2 regions of the Paenibacillus sp. 19GGS1-52 genome follow, and region 1 is predicted to be linked to the other one. Evidence: riboswitches for the same ligand, from Rfam matches in the RefSeq annotation. Region 1 holds a riboswitch; the other holds the start of a gene.
The links. A riboswitch is a leader RNA that binds a small molecule or an ion and turns the genes downstream of it on or off. The one in region 1 is predicted to bind cyclic di-AMP.

Region 2: another riboswitch for cyclic di-AMP. It lies ahead of H1230_RS00875 (C40 family peptidase); the one in region 1 lies ahead of H1230_RS29600 (hypothetical protein).

Annotation. Positions count from the first base shown of each region.
Region 1 is NZ_CP059724.1:6,449,422-6,457,617, reverse strand. It holds gene H1230_RS29605 (nuclear transport factor 2-like protein) at 1-191, shown strand, start outside; gene H1230_RS31790 (CPBP family intramembrane glutamic endopeptidase) at 669-1,316, shown strand; gene H1230_RS29600 (hypothetical protein) at 1,354-1,806, opposite strand; cyclic di-AMP (ydaO/yuaA leader) riboswitch at 1,933-2,102, opposite strand; gene H1230_RS29595 (glutaredoxin family protein) at 2,725-2,967, opposite strand; gene ytxJ (bacillithiol system redox-active protein YtxJ) at 2,964-3,290, opposite strand; gene H1230_RS29585 (SDR family NAD(P)-dependent oxidoreductase) at 3,522-4,244, shown strand; gene H1230_RS29580 (ThuA domain-containing protein) at 4,294-4,932, shown strand; gene H1230_RS29575 (spore germination protein) at 5,077-6,819, shown strand; gene H1230_RS29570 (spore germination protein) at 6,847-7,938, shown strand; gene H1230_RS29565 (Ger(x)C family spore germination protein) at 7,935-8,196, shown strand, end outside.
Region 2 is NZ_CP059724.1:185,952-194,147, forward strand. It holds gene H1230_RS00865 (hypothetical protein) at 1-499, shown strand, start outside; cyclic di-AMP (ydaO/yuaA leader) riboswitch at 719-857, shown strand; gene H1230_RS00870 (C40 family peptidase) at 915-1,343, shown strand; cyclic di-AMP (ydaO/yuaA leader) riboswitch at 1,709-1,851, shown strand; gene H1230_RS00875 (C40 family peptidase) at 1,857-2,348, shown strand; gene H1230_RS00880 (GNAT family N-acetyltransferase) at 2,593-3,078, shown strand; gene H1230_RS00885 (c-type cytochrome) at 3,206-3,562, shown strand; gene H1230_RS00890 (4a-hydroxytetrahydrobiopterin dehydratase) at 3,671-3,958, opposite strand; gene H1230_RS00895 (hypothetical protein) at 4,183-4,476, opposite strand; gene motA (flagellar motor stator protein MotA) at 4,681-5,472, shown strand; gene H1230_RS00905 (flagellar motor protein MotB) at 5,465-6,280, shown strand; gene rluF (23S rRNA pseudouridine(2604) synthase RluF) at 6,388-7,089, opposite strand; gene H1230_RS00915 (sensor histidine kinase) at 7,079-8,196, opposite strand, start outside.

The DNA.
Region 1 (8,196 bases):
TTGCTGCTGAGCTCAAATACGAGATCACTAAGGTTGTGCAAAATATTGAGCGCAGCGATGAGACGATTGTCACGGCTAAGATAGAGGGTTCTTTTGACAAAACAGGACTGCCTGATCCACTGCTGTTTGACCATCACTTTACGGTCGAGAAAGGTGAAATTGTGCGGCTGAACATCCGCTTTCTAGGATGAACTAACCCGTGATCCTGCAGAGTTTCAGATCTATTCACAGAAGGCACCCGCTGGGTTGGTAGGTCATCCGGTTACACCACTTGCGTATGGCCGCATGAAGTGATTGAGGGTCCACAGATTGAAGGAATGGCGATACTCGCCTTCCCCTCTTTCGCAGAAGCGAAGGCGTAGTACAACAGTCTGGCTTACCGCGAGGCTCTCCAGCATCGGCTTCGCGTTGGTGATTATCGGGGAGTTATTGTTGAGGGGCCGTAGCAGGTTGCTGCGGCTCTTATTTGTGATATATTCGTGAAATAATGTATTATTATGGAATTAAATGATAGAATTTTGAATAGTTCAAAGCTTGTTGAATATTCGCTAAAGTTAGGATGATTCTCATTGAAGAGCATTGTAAAGTATTTTACTAGAGTGGAATTTCAGAATTACCCACAGGATAAAGGGAATAAACGGACAGGGATTTATGCGTTACTCTATCTAATGTACATTGCTATGGTAATTTATTTATTTGGTTTATTAAAGTACAGGACGGATTATATAGATCGGTTCAGCGTAAATTTTTCAAACGAGCTAATATTTAAAATGGTGATCTATATATGTATTAGTATTCTCGAACTATCTCCGCTGCTATTCCTACTGAAGACAAGGAGGGAGAGGATACAAACTATCGGGTTAACCCCCTCAAACATAACATCTTCAATCGTTCTGGGTATTGTTGGTGGTCTACCGTTTACATATTGGCTTATTGGAGATCTAATCCTGCATAAGAGAAACTTACAGTTAGAAGGTGCAAACCTGTGGCTGGAGTTCTTGGTTATATTCATGTTCACTGCATTAACTGAGGAGTTAATATTTAGAGGATACATCCAGAGCCGAGTCATTGGCTTAATCAGTAATAAATATGCAGCGATCCTACTGATCGGAATATTATTTGCCTTCATGCACATTCCGTTTCAAATGAGTATGGTTAAGATGAACTTTATGGAATATTTAATTACTAATCGCATGTATATGATTCAGTTATTCTATATGCATATCTATTTTGTATATCTCTACACGAGAAATCATAATATCCTTACCCCAATAATAAGCCATGCGATTATAGATTACTTTCAAATCTATATGTGAGAACAAATCATCATGGCTTGGGCTGAAATCAATTTAATTACACAGCTGACAGATTGGTATTTGGCAAAGTGTTTCCTTGAGCAGCCATTTCTTCCCGCACGTGTCTAAGCTGTGCTTTCACCAGTGGTACACTTTTCTGGAGAATGGTGCTTATCTCAGGCAAGGTAAGCTTCATACCATACCACAGTGATTTTACAATCTGCTCATCCCAGGTCAGGTCTTTGGCAGAAAGGGATACTCGGCCTGCAGTTAGCTCTGCGCATTGACGAATACAGCTCCGGTACGCCAGAATGGGGAATAATTGAGGGTTCAATTCAGCCCGTCGGTATGATTTGTAGAGCTCTGCAAAGGTGCTGATCGTAATCTGCTCCGCATCCGTGGATGCTTCTAACAACAAGGTGCTTAGGGTGAGGACTGCACCGGAGTACTTTTGAACGTATTCGGTAAAGGTGGGGCTGTAAGCTAATTCTGTAGGTAATGGGTCTGGCATAGGGGCACGTTCCTTTCTGAATTCAAGAATTTATGCAACCCAAAAACCGCAGACAGAGGAGGACCTCTGCCTGCGGTTTTTGGGAACAGGCATAAATAAACCTGCGCAAAAGCGTGGCGGATCAAGGATCTCTCTCTTTACGCTTACGAGGTTAGCTGTCGGATTCGGACGGTGAGAGTCGCCCTACCTTAATGAGACTATAACAATATCGTCTCTTTTGGATTCACCCCAAGTAGACCCTGCGGCCTGATGGTTCCCCCGTTTCCCGCGAGGCGGGAATTCAGCGTGCATTCAATAATGATTTCAAATCGAATCATACCCTTTTAGGATTTTTTTGTAAAAAAAAAAAGCATTCTTTATAGTTCGATATTGCGCAAATTTCGGTGGAAGCAGTGACGGAAGTGATCCAATATATATATTTCATCAATTATCGGCCATTTTTCTCTAAAATGCGCCATTTCTCAATTTACAGGTCGTAAGTAGGGAAATTACCAGGATTAACCTTTAAGTTGAAATAAATCACAATACTAACGATTAATCGCTAATGGATATAAAGACGAGGAAATGAGCGAAAATAAGAGATTAGACCTCAAGTAAGCGTTACCTTTATTGTAATTAGTTTTCTTTAAGCATTATTTTGGCATCCTTCGTGTTTTACAAGCGATCCTGTCGGAGAGTATGATTACATCTGTTTCCACCGAGCTGATGTGAGAGTCGGAGTCGATTATGGAGTGAATAAGTGTAGTGTGACCGTAAGCATGCCGCAGAGGATGTCCTTTGGGGTTTTTTGCTGTTGACTTGGAGCATACTAATAAAACAATGTCATTACAACAACAAAACGGGAGCTGTCCATATTAAGGACAGCTCCCGTTTCTTCTTGCAAAATGAACTCATGTAATGAATGATTCAGCAGTTGAATTATTTACCTACTGTTTCGATAAGAACCTTGAGCTCAGGGAGGTTAAATCCCTTAACCACTTGATCTCCGGAGACAGTAACGGGCACGCCCATGAAGCCGAGCTGCTCAACTTCTTCCTGGTAAACGGTGCTGGTCATGACATCTCTCACTTCGAAGGAAACCCCTTGTTCGGTGAGTAGTTGTTTGACCAAATTGCAGTCGCTGCAGCCTGCTGTGGAGTAGACTATGACTTGCCCGCTCATGAGTTAACAGCCGCTCTGATAGCATCTTGCGTGATTTTCCAGTGGGAAGCATTCCAGCGGACCTCTGCATCCTCAAGGAGGAAGATTTGCGGAGATTCATGCTTAATGCCAAAATCCTCAGCGATTTGTGTAGAGACAGGGCGATCCTCAATGACAAGGACGATGGCTGCCGTAGTATCTGTATCTTTTAGAAAGGCCTCAAACTCCTGATTAGCCTTCGCGCTGATAGGGCAGGTAGTGCTGTGTTTGAAGAGCAGTTTCTTACCCGGTTGCTCAACATATTGATGCAGATCCTCCAGAGAATGGAGTTGTTGGATAGACAAAGTTATCACCTTCCTGGAATAGTTGTTTGCTAACAATTGTGTTGCTAGCAACTGTTATCATAATTGTAACATAGTTCAAAATTAAATCAAAAAAAGATTCTTCGCTGCTTGGATAAGCGAGCAGAAATGAGTAATGAAATGGCGTTGAAAAAACAGATGTCACATGCTAAGGTGAGGGGGATGGAAGATAGGTACACCTGTATTTAGCCACAGGAAAGGGAGTTCAAGAGTATGCAAAGGATCGCTTGTGTTACCGGTGCAGACCGAGGTCTGGGATTATTTATTGTACGTTGGTTACTGGAGAATCAGTTCTTTGTATTTGCAGGTCAATATATGGAAGATTCAGAACGACTGAATGCGCTTAAATCCCAATACCCAGATAATTTAAAGCTGATTCCCCTGGATATAGGAAATAGTGACAGTGTAAAGCACGCGGCACGAGCCATTGCAGGCAGTACGGGACACGTCGATATTATTATCAATAACGCCGGCATTATTCATAAAGCAGATTGTGCCACCATGCTCGTTGATATGGACGATGAAGCAATGGCACAAATCTATAATGTGAACACACTGGGGTCTTTGAGAGTCAGCAATGCGCTGATGGGTCTGCTGCTGCAAGGCAAGGATAAACTCATTGTCAACATCTCCTCAGAGGCTGGCAGCATAGCGAGCAATAAGCGAATCAACATGTACGGCTATTGCATGTCCAAGGCGGCGCTTAATATGCAGTCCTCCTTGCTGCATAATCATTTGAAAAGCTTGGGCGGTCAGGTCATGGTGTTTCACCCCGGCTGGCTGCAGACCTATATGAATGGGCATAAGAATGAAGAGGCGCCGATATCACCTGAGGTGTCAGCTAATAAGATTATGAATCTCGTGCAGCAACATAAGGATTACCTTGGCGAAGAGCCTGCTTATCTCGATCTGGACGGCAAACATTGGCCGTGGTAACAGGGTTTCTGTATTTACTTTGAAATGACAATAGAAGGGCGTGGATGAATTGTCTACAATAAAAGCTTTGGCGCTGGGCAGCTACACAGAGGCTAAATACCATCCTTTTGCCGGTGTGGATCATGAATTTCAACAGATTTTTGCAGGTGAGATAGAGGTGCAATCTTCAGAGGATTATGGCCTGCTTAATAAGAATACGTTATCCGATTATAAGCTGGTAATTGCCTATACGGAATTCTCTGATGTCAAAATATCCCCGCAGCACAGCAGCGCATTGCTCTCTTATGTGGCTGGCGGGGGTGGACTACTTGTTGTACACAATGGGATCTCGCTGCAGCGGAATCAGGAGCTTGGCGTCATGCTGGGGGGTTATTTCACTCATCACCCGGAATATACTTCGCTTCATATGTCGATCCCGGTGCCGGAACATCCGATTATGCAGGGGATTGGAGATTTTGTGATCCAGGATGAGCCGTATTATTTCGAGATGCAGCCCCACTTTGAGACGACCATCCTGGCGGAGTATCCGCATGACGGTGCCCTGAGACCGGCAGCCTGGTGCCACGAGTTCGGTCTGGGACGGGTAGTCTATCTGATGCCTGGGCATCATTTGCCGTCTTTCTCGGTAGAGCCCTTCCGACAGATGATCAAGCAAGGTGGACTTTGGGCCGCGGCCTTGCTTCGCTAGCTTCACCCTTCATATTAGCTCTTATAAGTTTCTGCTGAAGCGGATACTGTCCTTAACAGGATGGTATCCGCTTTTGTTTATCGTGCATGAATTATCCAGCTTCGGTCAAAATAGGGTAACGGTTATTTGAGGGAGCGATATCAGATGTGGAATATGATCACGGGTTTGTTTCCCGGCTGGGGTGTGCTCTTTCAAGGGCTAATGATATTCGCTGTCCCAGTAGCTCTAACACGTTTAATGAACTTGATCCGAGTAAAAGAGGGGCAGATAAGTACGCGGGGAGTCCGAGCTGAAGGCCGTAAAGGTGGAGGGGTTCCGAGTGATGGGGAGTCCGGCGGATCTGTCTCTGGAAGTAAGGAAGCAACTACTGCAGAAGGTGCAACTGAAGCGAATCAAACCGTTCACTCGACGACCTATAGTGGGGTTTTTCAAGAGGATTTGCGCAAGTTTAAAGGGATAAGTGCTGATATGGAAGATGTGAATGTGAGAGAACTGCGTATCGGAGCCTTGCAGATCAAGGCAGCGGTGCTGTTTGTAGATGGTCTTACTGACAAGGATGTAATGGACCGCAATATTCTGAAGCCTTTAATGAATGCAGCGTTGCCCTTTGAAGGCATGACTTCTGTTCCTGAAGCTAAATTACTCAAAGACATTATTGTTCAGCAAATTGTGCTGGTTTCGGAAATCGAATATACCACTAATCTGAGGATGTCACTTCAGAAGGTATTGTTCGGATCTGCAGTATTGCTGGTCGAGGGTTTAGCAGAGGTCATCGTGCTGGGTACACCAAAGGGCCGAACAAGAGGGGGCGAGGAGCCAATATCCGAAGCACTCCTTCGCGGCCCACGAGTCGGTTTTAACGAGACACTTAGTGATAATACAGCTATGTTACGGCGACATGGGCAAAATACCGAACTGGCTATGATTTCTTTTACCGTCGGCAAAAGAATTGAGAAGGAACTGGTGTTGACCTACATCAGAGATATCGCCAACAAGGAGCTTATAGAGGAAATTAAACGAAGAATTCACACTATCGATATAGATGATGTCCTAGAATCGGGCTATGTAGAACAGTTAATTGAAGACAACTATCTCAGTCCCTTTCAGCAGCTTCAGAATACAGAAAGACCTGACCGTGTTATGGCAGCACTGCTAGAGGGAAGGGCTGCTATTTTACTGGATGGTACACCATTTGCTTTGATTATGCCGGTTACCTTTGGGATGCTTCTGCAATCACCAGAGGATTATTATGACCGCTGGTTTGCAGGTTCGCTACTCCGCATCCTACGTTTTTTTGCAGCCGTAGTTTCGTTGTTTGCTCCAGCCCTGTATATCTCCTTTCTATCCTTCAATCCTGGAATGATTCCGACCAAACTGGTTATTTCAATTATTGGTTCCCGGCAGGGTGTGCCCTTTCCTACACTGATTGAGGCTCTGATTATGGAAATATCTATCGAAATATTGCGAGAGGCCGGTTTGCGTCTGCCGAAGCCGATTGGTCCGGCCATGGGGATTGTCGGCGGCTTGATTATTGGTCAAGCCGCCGTAGAAGCAGGAATTGTTAGTCCGATTCTGGTCATTGTTGTAGCAGTCACGGCGATTTCCTCCTTCGCGATGCCTATGTATAGTGCCGGTATTACACTGCGGTATCTACGTTTCGCTGCGATGTTCTTCGCAGCGCTATTCGGACTGTATGGTGTTGTATTATTCTTTCTGCTGTTGAGCAGCCATTTAATCAAGCTGAAGAGCTTTGGGGTACCGTACATCAGCCTTACGGTACCGTACCGGATGCGCGACTGGAAAGATTTTGTAGTCCGTGTGCCGCTGCAATTCATGAAGCGTCGGCCGGCTCTGCTGAAACCGAAGGGTCCTATAAGAAAAGGATAAGAAAATCGGGCAACGGAGGTTATGGGAATGAACACCCAAGCAAAGGATCGAATAACAACCATTCATGCTACGATCATTATGGTGAATTATGTGCTCGCAGCAGGCGTGCTGACACTTCCCCGGACAATTGTTCAGGCGGGTGGAGTTCCCGATGTCTGGATATCTGTAATATTGGGTGGCTTGATCTCCACTTTGTTAGGTGCTGTTATAGTAAAGCTCAGCCAGCGCTTTCCAGGTCAGACTTTCTATCAATACAGCCGGAAGATTATTGGCAAGCCATTGGGTATATTGTTAAGCGTAGCTGTTGCTGCATATTTTCTATGTATTGCCAGCTTCGAAATGCGTACGGTACAGGAGGTAACCAGTTTCTTTCTGCTGGAGGGAACCCCTTTATGGGCAATTGCTGCCATATTCATGTGGGTGGCTATTTATTTATGCCGCGGAGGAATCAATGCGATATCTCGGATGTGCAGGCTGATAGTCCCGATTACGTGGGGGATTTTCTTAGGAGCCTGTCTGCTCAGTCTGGGGATTTTCGATATAAACAATTTGCGACCTGTATTAGGAGAAGGACTAGGTCCCGTGTTGAAAGCTGTTAAGCCCACGGCGCTGACTTATAATGCGGGGGAAGCCATGTTGTTTCTCACTGCTTTTCTGGCTAAACCGAACAAGGCTATGAGGGTACTTGTAGTTGGAATGCTGATCTCTATGTTCTTCTATTTGGTTGCCGTTGTCATGACCATTGGGGCCTTTTCGGTGGACGGAGTGGTTACAAGAACGTGGCCATTCATTGATCTTATACGCAGCTTTGAGGTGGAATATCTCATCTTCGAACGGTTTGAATCGCTGCTGCTGGCGATTTGGATTATGCAGATTTTTTGTACGTTTTGTATTGTTTTTTATGGTGCGGCCCTAGGGTTATCCCAAATCCTGAACAAGAAGTTTCATTATTGCCTATTTGTCCTGCTGCCGCTAGTCTATGTCGTTGCCGAGGTTCCACCTAACCTTAATGGGTTATTCGCCTTTGGGACGGGGCTAGGGAATTGGGCGCTAGGTTTATTCGGGCTTCTGCCACTGCTGCTGCTGATCATCGCGCATTTTAGGAGAGTCCATTCATGAAGCGTGGGAGCGTAGTTATAGTGATGCTTGCCCAGTGTTTGCTACTCTGTGGCTGCTGGAGCAGTTCGCCGATTGAGGATTTGAATATGGAGGTAGGCGTTGCTCTAGACAGTGCGGATGAGACCGGAACTGAAGCTGAATTTGAACGTGAGGGTGGTAGTTATCCGAAGAGCAATAAAATATCTTGCACATACCAGTTTGTTATTCCTCAACCCGCCTCAAGTGCCAAAACGAGCAGCTTACAATCCAAAAATTTCA
Region 2 (8,196 bases), 570 kb from region 1:
GGGAGAGCGTGGCTTGTTTTTTTTCCCAGGCATGAAAATCTATGGATTACCCATTCTGCTCTTCAGTTTGGTTGAATGGCTCCTGACTCTATTGCCGCTTTACTGGATTGCTCCAAAAATGTACGGGCTGCTGCTGCCCTCCTTTTTGGACTATACAATACTATTGAAGCTTATTCCTTATATTCTCACCTGGCTGGTGTATATCTTCCTCATTCGCTTAGTTTTACTATATATTCAGTTTGGCTACACCAGTGGCACAGGGATGTTCTCCTCGCTGCTGATCTGCTTAAGGGTTATTATCCCTGCTGTTGGGATATCCATTGTACTTGGGGCTGCAGGGTTGCTCTTGCTGCTAGTCTGCGGGCTTACTGGAATCTTCTACCCTGGACTGCCCGCACTCCTTATCCGCCAAATCTCACCGTTCCCCGCTACTCTGTTCAAAATGTGGGGAATAGCAGCTCAATACCATCTGTGGAAAAGTAAGGCCTTCCCGCAATAATTACATCGTCCAAGGACATATAGAAAGAGTCTCCCCTTCTGCAAACAGAAGAGGAAACTCTTTTTTGATTACAAATATAATAAGAGTTTGCAAAACCTTAACTCCTTTGATACAATGATGCCTGTACTAGTAGTAACAACTTTGTAATCTTTTTAATTTTTTCTTAACCATTGTATGTACGTTATTGTATTTCGATATTGCTGATACGTCACTATTCTGGTGCATAACACGCCAAATTCCCTGCACCGGGGAGTGGGGGAACCATATTTTGGGTGAATTGATCTCCTAACAGAGGGATCATAGGTGAACCTTCTACCGAACCCTTAAGCTAACCTCGCAGGCCTTGGAAGGAGTACATCTTTTGAACAGACAGAACTTAAAGAAAAAATGCGCCGCAGCGGCGCTAGGACTTCTCATGGCATTCACTTTGGGAACAAGTAGTGCTTTTGCGGACTCCAAAATGGACACAGTAATCTCCAAAACACTGGGGACCACTTATAAAACAGGTGGGATCAGTACCAATGGATTTGACTGTTCCGGCTTTACGAAATATGTTTTCAAAAATCTCGGCCTTGCACTTCCACGTACTTCAAAAGCGCAATATAGCGTGGGAACAGCTGTTTCCCGCAATAATATGCGTCCTGGAGACCTTGTATTCTTCAATACTACTGGCGCAGGGATATCCCATGTTGGAATTTTTGTAGGCAGCGGTAAATTCGCACAATCTTCCTCTTCACATGGTGTAATCATCAGTTCACTTAATGAGAACTATTGGGCCAACCGTTATGTGGGTGCTAAAAGAGTTATGAGCACCACTGCATACAAAACTGTAGCTTATGATTGAAATTCCCCGACAACTATAACCTCTTTAAACTATATGAGCCCGAAGTGATTATCACCATAATCATTCCGGGTTTTTTCTTTTCCTTATTCTACCTTTTACACACATTTAACATCGTCGAAACAGCTTTTTAACAGAAAACACAAGAAAATATTGTAAAAAGGACGATTCTGCCGTTATTTCAACGTTTAAATGCAGTATATGTTCAAAAAAAACACAATTATTAGGCATAAATATATTATAAAGGATTGCCAACGGCGGCTGTGTTTGTTACAATTATCGCATCGAGCTTTTAGTAACATTTTTGTAATCATTAAGTTGTCTTTTACGAAAGTTTTGTCATGTATTGAATACAGCTATTCCTAATCAAACAGTACGTGCCGAGTTCCCTAACAATTAGGGAAACGGGGGAACCACTTTGGGTGAATTGACCTCCTATTTAACAGAGGGGTCATAGGGGACCTTCAACCGAACCCTTAAGCTAACCTCGTAGGCATTTGGAAGGGGTTTACACTTTTGAAGAAGAAGTTGGCAGCAGCAGTACTAAGCTTTTCTATTTTTCTTACAATGGGAATGGGAAGCGCATTCGCGGATTCTAAAATGGATAAAGTGATTGACAAAGCAATCGGAACTAAATATGTTACCGGTGGCATTTCAACGAACGGCTTTGATTGCTCTGGATTTACAATGTATGTCTTTGATAAGATCGGCATCGATCTGCCGCACCAATCTGGTTCCCAATACCAAATGGGCTCTGCTATTTCCCGTGATGATCTTAGACCTGGCGATCTTGTGTTTTTTAATACAACAGGCAAAGGTGTTTCTCATGTCGGTATTTATGTTGGTGAAGGTAAATTCGCACATGCTTCTTCCTCACGTGGTGTAACCATCAGCTCGCTGAGCGACAGCTACTACGTCAACCGTTATGTTGGCGCTAAACGAATTATGAGCACAGATGCTTATCAAGCGCTTGCTACTGATTCTGAAGACAATGATAATGTGCAGTAAAAAGTATTAGTACATAGGCTCTTTTCCAGGATTTTTCCAAAATCTTGGGGGAGAGCTTTTTTTGTGTCTACTAGTTATTACCCCTTACAATACTTGTAAAACACAAAATAATAATAAACACTATATATAAATGGACGATTTGTCGAGCCACCCTTTTTTATAAAGTTTTTGAGCCAAAGGAAGGTTTTTTTGTTTATAATTAGATAAGAAATTATTGCCCTCGTGAAAGGAGGTCTCTGAGCTAATGATTAGTTCATCGGTTACTTTCCACGTTGTTCCTATGGAGATCAGACATGCAAAAGACATCTGCGAGTGGATTTACAAGCCCCCTTATAATATTTACGGCTGGATGCCATGGGAGCAAATGCAGGCACTTAATATTGAATTTGGAGATCCACAGCTTCGCCAAGAACAATATGTTTCCGTAATCAATGACCAAGAGATTTTATGCGGATTTGCCCAGCTATTTCCGATGGAAGGTGTAGTAAGACTGGGGATTGGAATGCGTCCGGATTTATGCGGACATGGACTGGGCCACCTATTTGTAGGATCTATCGTAGAAGCCGCTCTGAAGCGTTACCCGGAACGTGAGATTGATCTGGAGGTGTTGACGTGGAACCAACGGGCAGTGCTTACCTATCGAAAGTGTGGTTTTACGATTACGGATACTTATGAACGTCGAACTCCGACTGGAGATAAACCATTTTATTGCATGGTCTATGATAAATAATCCCTTTATAAATAGCTTCCTAAAAAATGAAGTGGAATTTGTTCGTTTTTTTGACACAAATGCTATGATAACGCTTCATATTCCGCTATAATGTAGGGAGCAGCTTACATTGAAGGGACGGATGGGGATGCAAAAATGGATCATGAGCGGTTTGTTTTTTGCCGCCTGTGCCTTTGCGGTAGTACTAATGTTTACCCTTCCTGGCAAAGCAGAGGTCGCTGAACAGGATAAACCTACAATACCGGTAGTGCAGCTTGATGAAGCCAAGGCAGAAGCGACTGTGAAGGCCAATTGCATCACCTGCCACGGTGATCAACTTCAGGGCGATGTTGGCCCCAGTCTTCAGAAGGAAGGCAGCCAGCATGATGCTGAAGGAATCTATAGCATTGTTACTAAAGGGCGCGGCCAAATGCCTTCATTTAAGGAGAAACTAGCTCCGGAGGAGATTGCGAACGTTGCTATGTGGCTATCAGAGAAAAAATAAAGCAATCTGCAACAACAAATACGCCTGTGCAGCAGATAGGTAACTATCTAAAGCACAGGCGTATTTTTCGATTAAAGCTTAGTATCCCGCTGAGCTGAAGATTTAAGATTAGCGGTTTTTCTCGAAAGCTTCGTTAAATTCATGCGCTTCGCGGACATCAAGTGGCGTAATGCCGCCTGCTTCAATTGAAGTGAGTCGCAGCGTAACGGTTTTATAATCAATCGTAATATGCGGGTGGTGTTCAAAAGCTTCGGAAATGGCTGCTACCGCATCCACGAAGGCGATGCCCTTCATATACTCATTAAACATGTATTTACGTACAAGGGTATCATTCTCCAGCTTCCAGCCTTCCAACTTGCTCACCTGCTGACGCAGTTCTTCCTCCGTAAGTAGCAATTCGATTCCTCCCTTACTAAAATAGCAGCAAAGTCTTCACGCCTGCCCTCGCCCTTTATGTGCTAAATAAAACATCCCTTAGCTTCTGAGGACCAAGGGATGTGCCAGGATAAAGTTGATTTTCGATTTAATGTATTCTAAAATCCTGGAAAATATAACTCGGCTCTACCAATTTTAACACGGGCTGTTGGTTACGGCAAATCACGTTCAGCCGCACCCTCAAATTAAACCAAAACCACCGAGGCCAAATCTACTTCTCCAACCAAGATATTAATGCGGTGCGTCTCCTTGTCATAAATCACGACCCCGCTACCTACTTGAATGACCGGTTCCTCACCCAGCGCGAAGAATAGATCCTCGGCCAGTGCTTCCCACACCTCCAGCTTCGACTCCTGTGGCAACTCCTGCCACTCATCTGGCTCCATCTCGAAAAACACATATCCGTCAGAAATACGTCCAACCGCTTCCGTTAATTCATTCAGAATTTCAGCGTAATCTCTACCATGCTTAACACCCACATATATCACTCCGTTTTCTCTATTGATGAATAATATCGTACCTTATCCATTATAGCCGAAAAAATGACTTCACAAAAAAGGGAATGCTGTCGATAAATAAGAATATACGTTAGTCGGTTTTTCGCAGGGTGTCCAGCCGCTATTCAGGGATGATGTACGCGGCTTAGTCGGATCACTTTTTAAATCTCATGGACGAGGTGCATAATGGAAATTTCAACAATAATTGGTCTTATTCTTGGTGTAGTTGCAGTTGGCGTGGGCATGGTGCTTAAAGGAGCCCCTTTACACAGCTTGGCTACACCCGCAGCTTACATTATTATCCTGGTGGGAACAGCTGCTTCGCTTTTCATGGCTTTTCCCTTCTCAGAAATGAAGAAGATCCCCAGTCTTTTTAAAATGATATTCATCAGCAAGAAAATGGTCAGCAAATCACAACTAATTACTATGTTTATGGAATGGGCTTCTATCACCCGTCGTGAAGGTTTATTGGCTCTGGAATCCAAAGTCGATGAGATCGAGGATAATTTCCTCAGAAACGGCATGCGGATGATTATTGATGGTAATGATCAGGAATTTGTCCGGGATGTATTAATGGAAGATATCCACGCGACAGAAGATCGCCATAAAGCAGGGGCACTGATCTTCTCACAAGCGGGCATGTATGCCCCAACGCTAGGGGTATTGGGAGCTGTTATCGGGCTTATCGCCGCTCTTGCGGATATGAGTGATATGGAGAAGCTGGCGCATGCAATCGGTGCTGCCTTTATCGCTACATTGGTTGGTATCTTTACCGGTTATGTATTATGGCATCCTATTGCTACCAAGCTCAAACGGCTCTCCAAACGGGAAATTGAGGTTCGACTGATGATGGTAGAGGGCCTATTGTCTATCCAATCAGGCGTGTCTACTATTGCTATTAATCAGAAGCTTGCTGTCTTCTTAACACCTGCAGAAAGGGCCAAACTGACTGAGAAGGAGGCCAGCCCGAGTGAGTAAAAAGGTTAGACACGAGGAGCATGAGGAACATGCGGATGAGTCCTGGCTATTACCCTATTCCGATCTTATGACCCTGCTAGTCGCTTTGTTTCTCGTAATGTATGCCATGAGTGCTACAGATGCCAAGAAATTCGAAGAAATGAGCCAAGCCTTTAGCTCTGCACTCAACGGTGGAACCGGTGTTTTGAATGAAAAATCAGCAACTCCTACAAAAAGCCAGCTAGATCAGGGGAAAAATGATAAATTGGATAGCGTTGTTTCTCAAAATACCGGCGAGGCGGAGATCGCCAAGCTGCGGAAGCAAGAACAAGCAGACCTTGAGAAGCTCAAGAAACAATTTGATCAATATATTAAGAATAACGGACTCACAGATTTGCTAAGTACTAAGTTGAACCAATCCCAACTTATGATTACGATCAGTGACAATGCCCTGTTCGCATCTGGTCAGGCCATAGTGAAGGATGAATCACGCCAGTTGGCCAAATCCATCTCGACTATGCTGCAGCAATTCCCTGATTATGACGTGCTCGTACAGGGTCATACGGATAACGTACCTATTGCGAACACCAGCTATTCCTCCAACTGGGATCTTAGCGTCGATCGGGCATTGCACTTCATGAAAATCCTGCTGCTGAATCCCAATCTTAATCCCCGTAAATTCAGTCCCATCGGATACGGAGAATATCATCCGATTGCGGATAATTCTACTGCTGCCGGACGCTCCAAAAACCGCCGCGTAGAGGTCTCTATTATCCGTAAGTATCAGGCAACCACTGAGTTTACAGGCATCGTTCCATCCACCAAGTAATTTCCGTAGCATAAATATAGTAAAGAGCTGTCCCAAAGGTCTAGTCTAAGACCTTTAAGACAGCTCTTTTTTTCTACCATTAGATCAATAGGTATAATCTCATTGCCCTACAGCAATTCGTAATTCAACATAGTCCCCAGCTCCAACTTCTCCTGAGGCGACAGCTCCCGCCATTCTCCCATTTGCAAAGCCCCTAGGCGTATATTCATAATCCGGATGCGCTGCAGCTTTCTAACCTCATAGCCAAAAGCGCTGCACATGCGGCGAACTTGCCGATTCTTGCCCTCTGTCAAGATAATACGGAATACTCTCTCTGTAATACGTGTCACTTCACAGGGTAACGTCTTGCCGCCTGCTATCTTGACCCCGGTGGACATACCCAGGATAAAAGAAGGTGTAATCGGTCTATCTACGGTGACCACATATTCTTTCTCGTGCTGTCCTTCTGCCCGCAGTATCTTGTTAACGATATCTCCATCATTCGTAAGCAGGATTAATCCTTCCGAATCCTTATCGAGTCGACCAATCGGAAAAATACGCTCATGATGTCCAATAAAATCGACAATATTCCCTTTGATATGCTCCTCAGTGGTCGAGGTAATACCTACTGGCTTGTTGAGAGCGATGTAAACGGTTGTACTACCCGTTTCAAGAACCCTCCCATCAATTAGCACCTCATCACCTGGAACAGCCTGACTGCCAAGCACAGCAAGTTCTCCGTTGATTGTAACCCTGCCGCCTTCCACCAGCTTGTCTGCCTCACGGCGTGAGCAGTATCCTGTCTCACTGATGAATTTATTAATTCTCACCTTGTTCTTCACTCCGTTCTTCATTAATGCTCTGACCGGCCGGTAACCGGATTGTAACCTCGGCCCCAAGTCCAAATTCACTTTGTATTTCCATACTGCCCTTATGGGCTTGGATAATTCGCTGGCTGACCATCAGCCCAAGACCTGTTCCTGATTCCTTATTTGTAAAAAACGGCTCGCCCAGCTTAGGCAGCATATCTTCAGGAACACCTTCTCCTTCGTCAGAAATTACAATGACTACAAAATTCTTGACTATATGCTGAGTCAGGGTAATAGTCCCACCTTCAGGCATGGCTTCAATAGCATTTTTGACGATATTAATAAAGACTTGCTTTAACTGATTCTCTTCACAATGTACAATCGCCGGATGCTCAGAGAATCTGGTATCGAACTCAATTCCGAACAAATGCGCTTGGCTATCCAGTAGAGAAATCACATCACTCAGAATGTGCCGTACATCTTTTTGTTGAAAATGAACCGCTTGAGGTTTGGCTAAAATCAAAAATTCACTGACAATAAGATTAATCCGCTCCAGCTCGGACAACATTAGCTCAATATGAAGCGGTACGAGAACCTTCTTCTCCTGCTGAAGCTGGAGGAATCCCCTTAGTGTAGTCAGTGGATTACGAATCTCATGAGCCACTCCTGCTGCAAGCTGGCCAACCGTGGTCAACTTCTCAGAACGTCTGAGCAACTCCTCCATCCGGTTCCGCTCCGTCATATCACGGGAAACGTGAATGAAGGATTGCGGATGACCTTCTTCATCACGAATGATCGAAGTACTGACACTTACCTCAACTACCGAACCGTCCCGCTTAAGTCTTACCGTCTCTATCGGAGGCAGCGCGGTACCTTCCCTCAGCAATTGCAACCGTGCCGTCTCTTGTCTGAGCGCCGTGGCTGGAACTAGATAGGGAGTTTTGCTCACCGCTGCCTGTGCCGCATTCCATCCATACAGCTCTTCAAAGGCTCTGTTCGTACTGAGGATCCGGCCATCCATGTCGACAGTATGAATAGCATCCGATGTGCCATTAATGACTGATTCCAAATGCTCCTTAACCGCTCGGTTCTCTTCAAGTGTCTGTCCTAGACGATTCGTATGCTGCA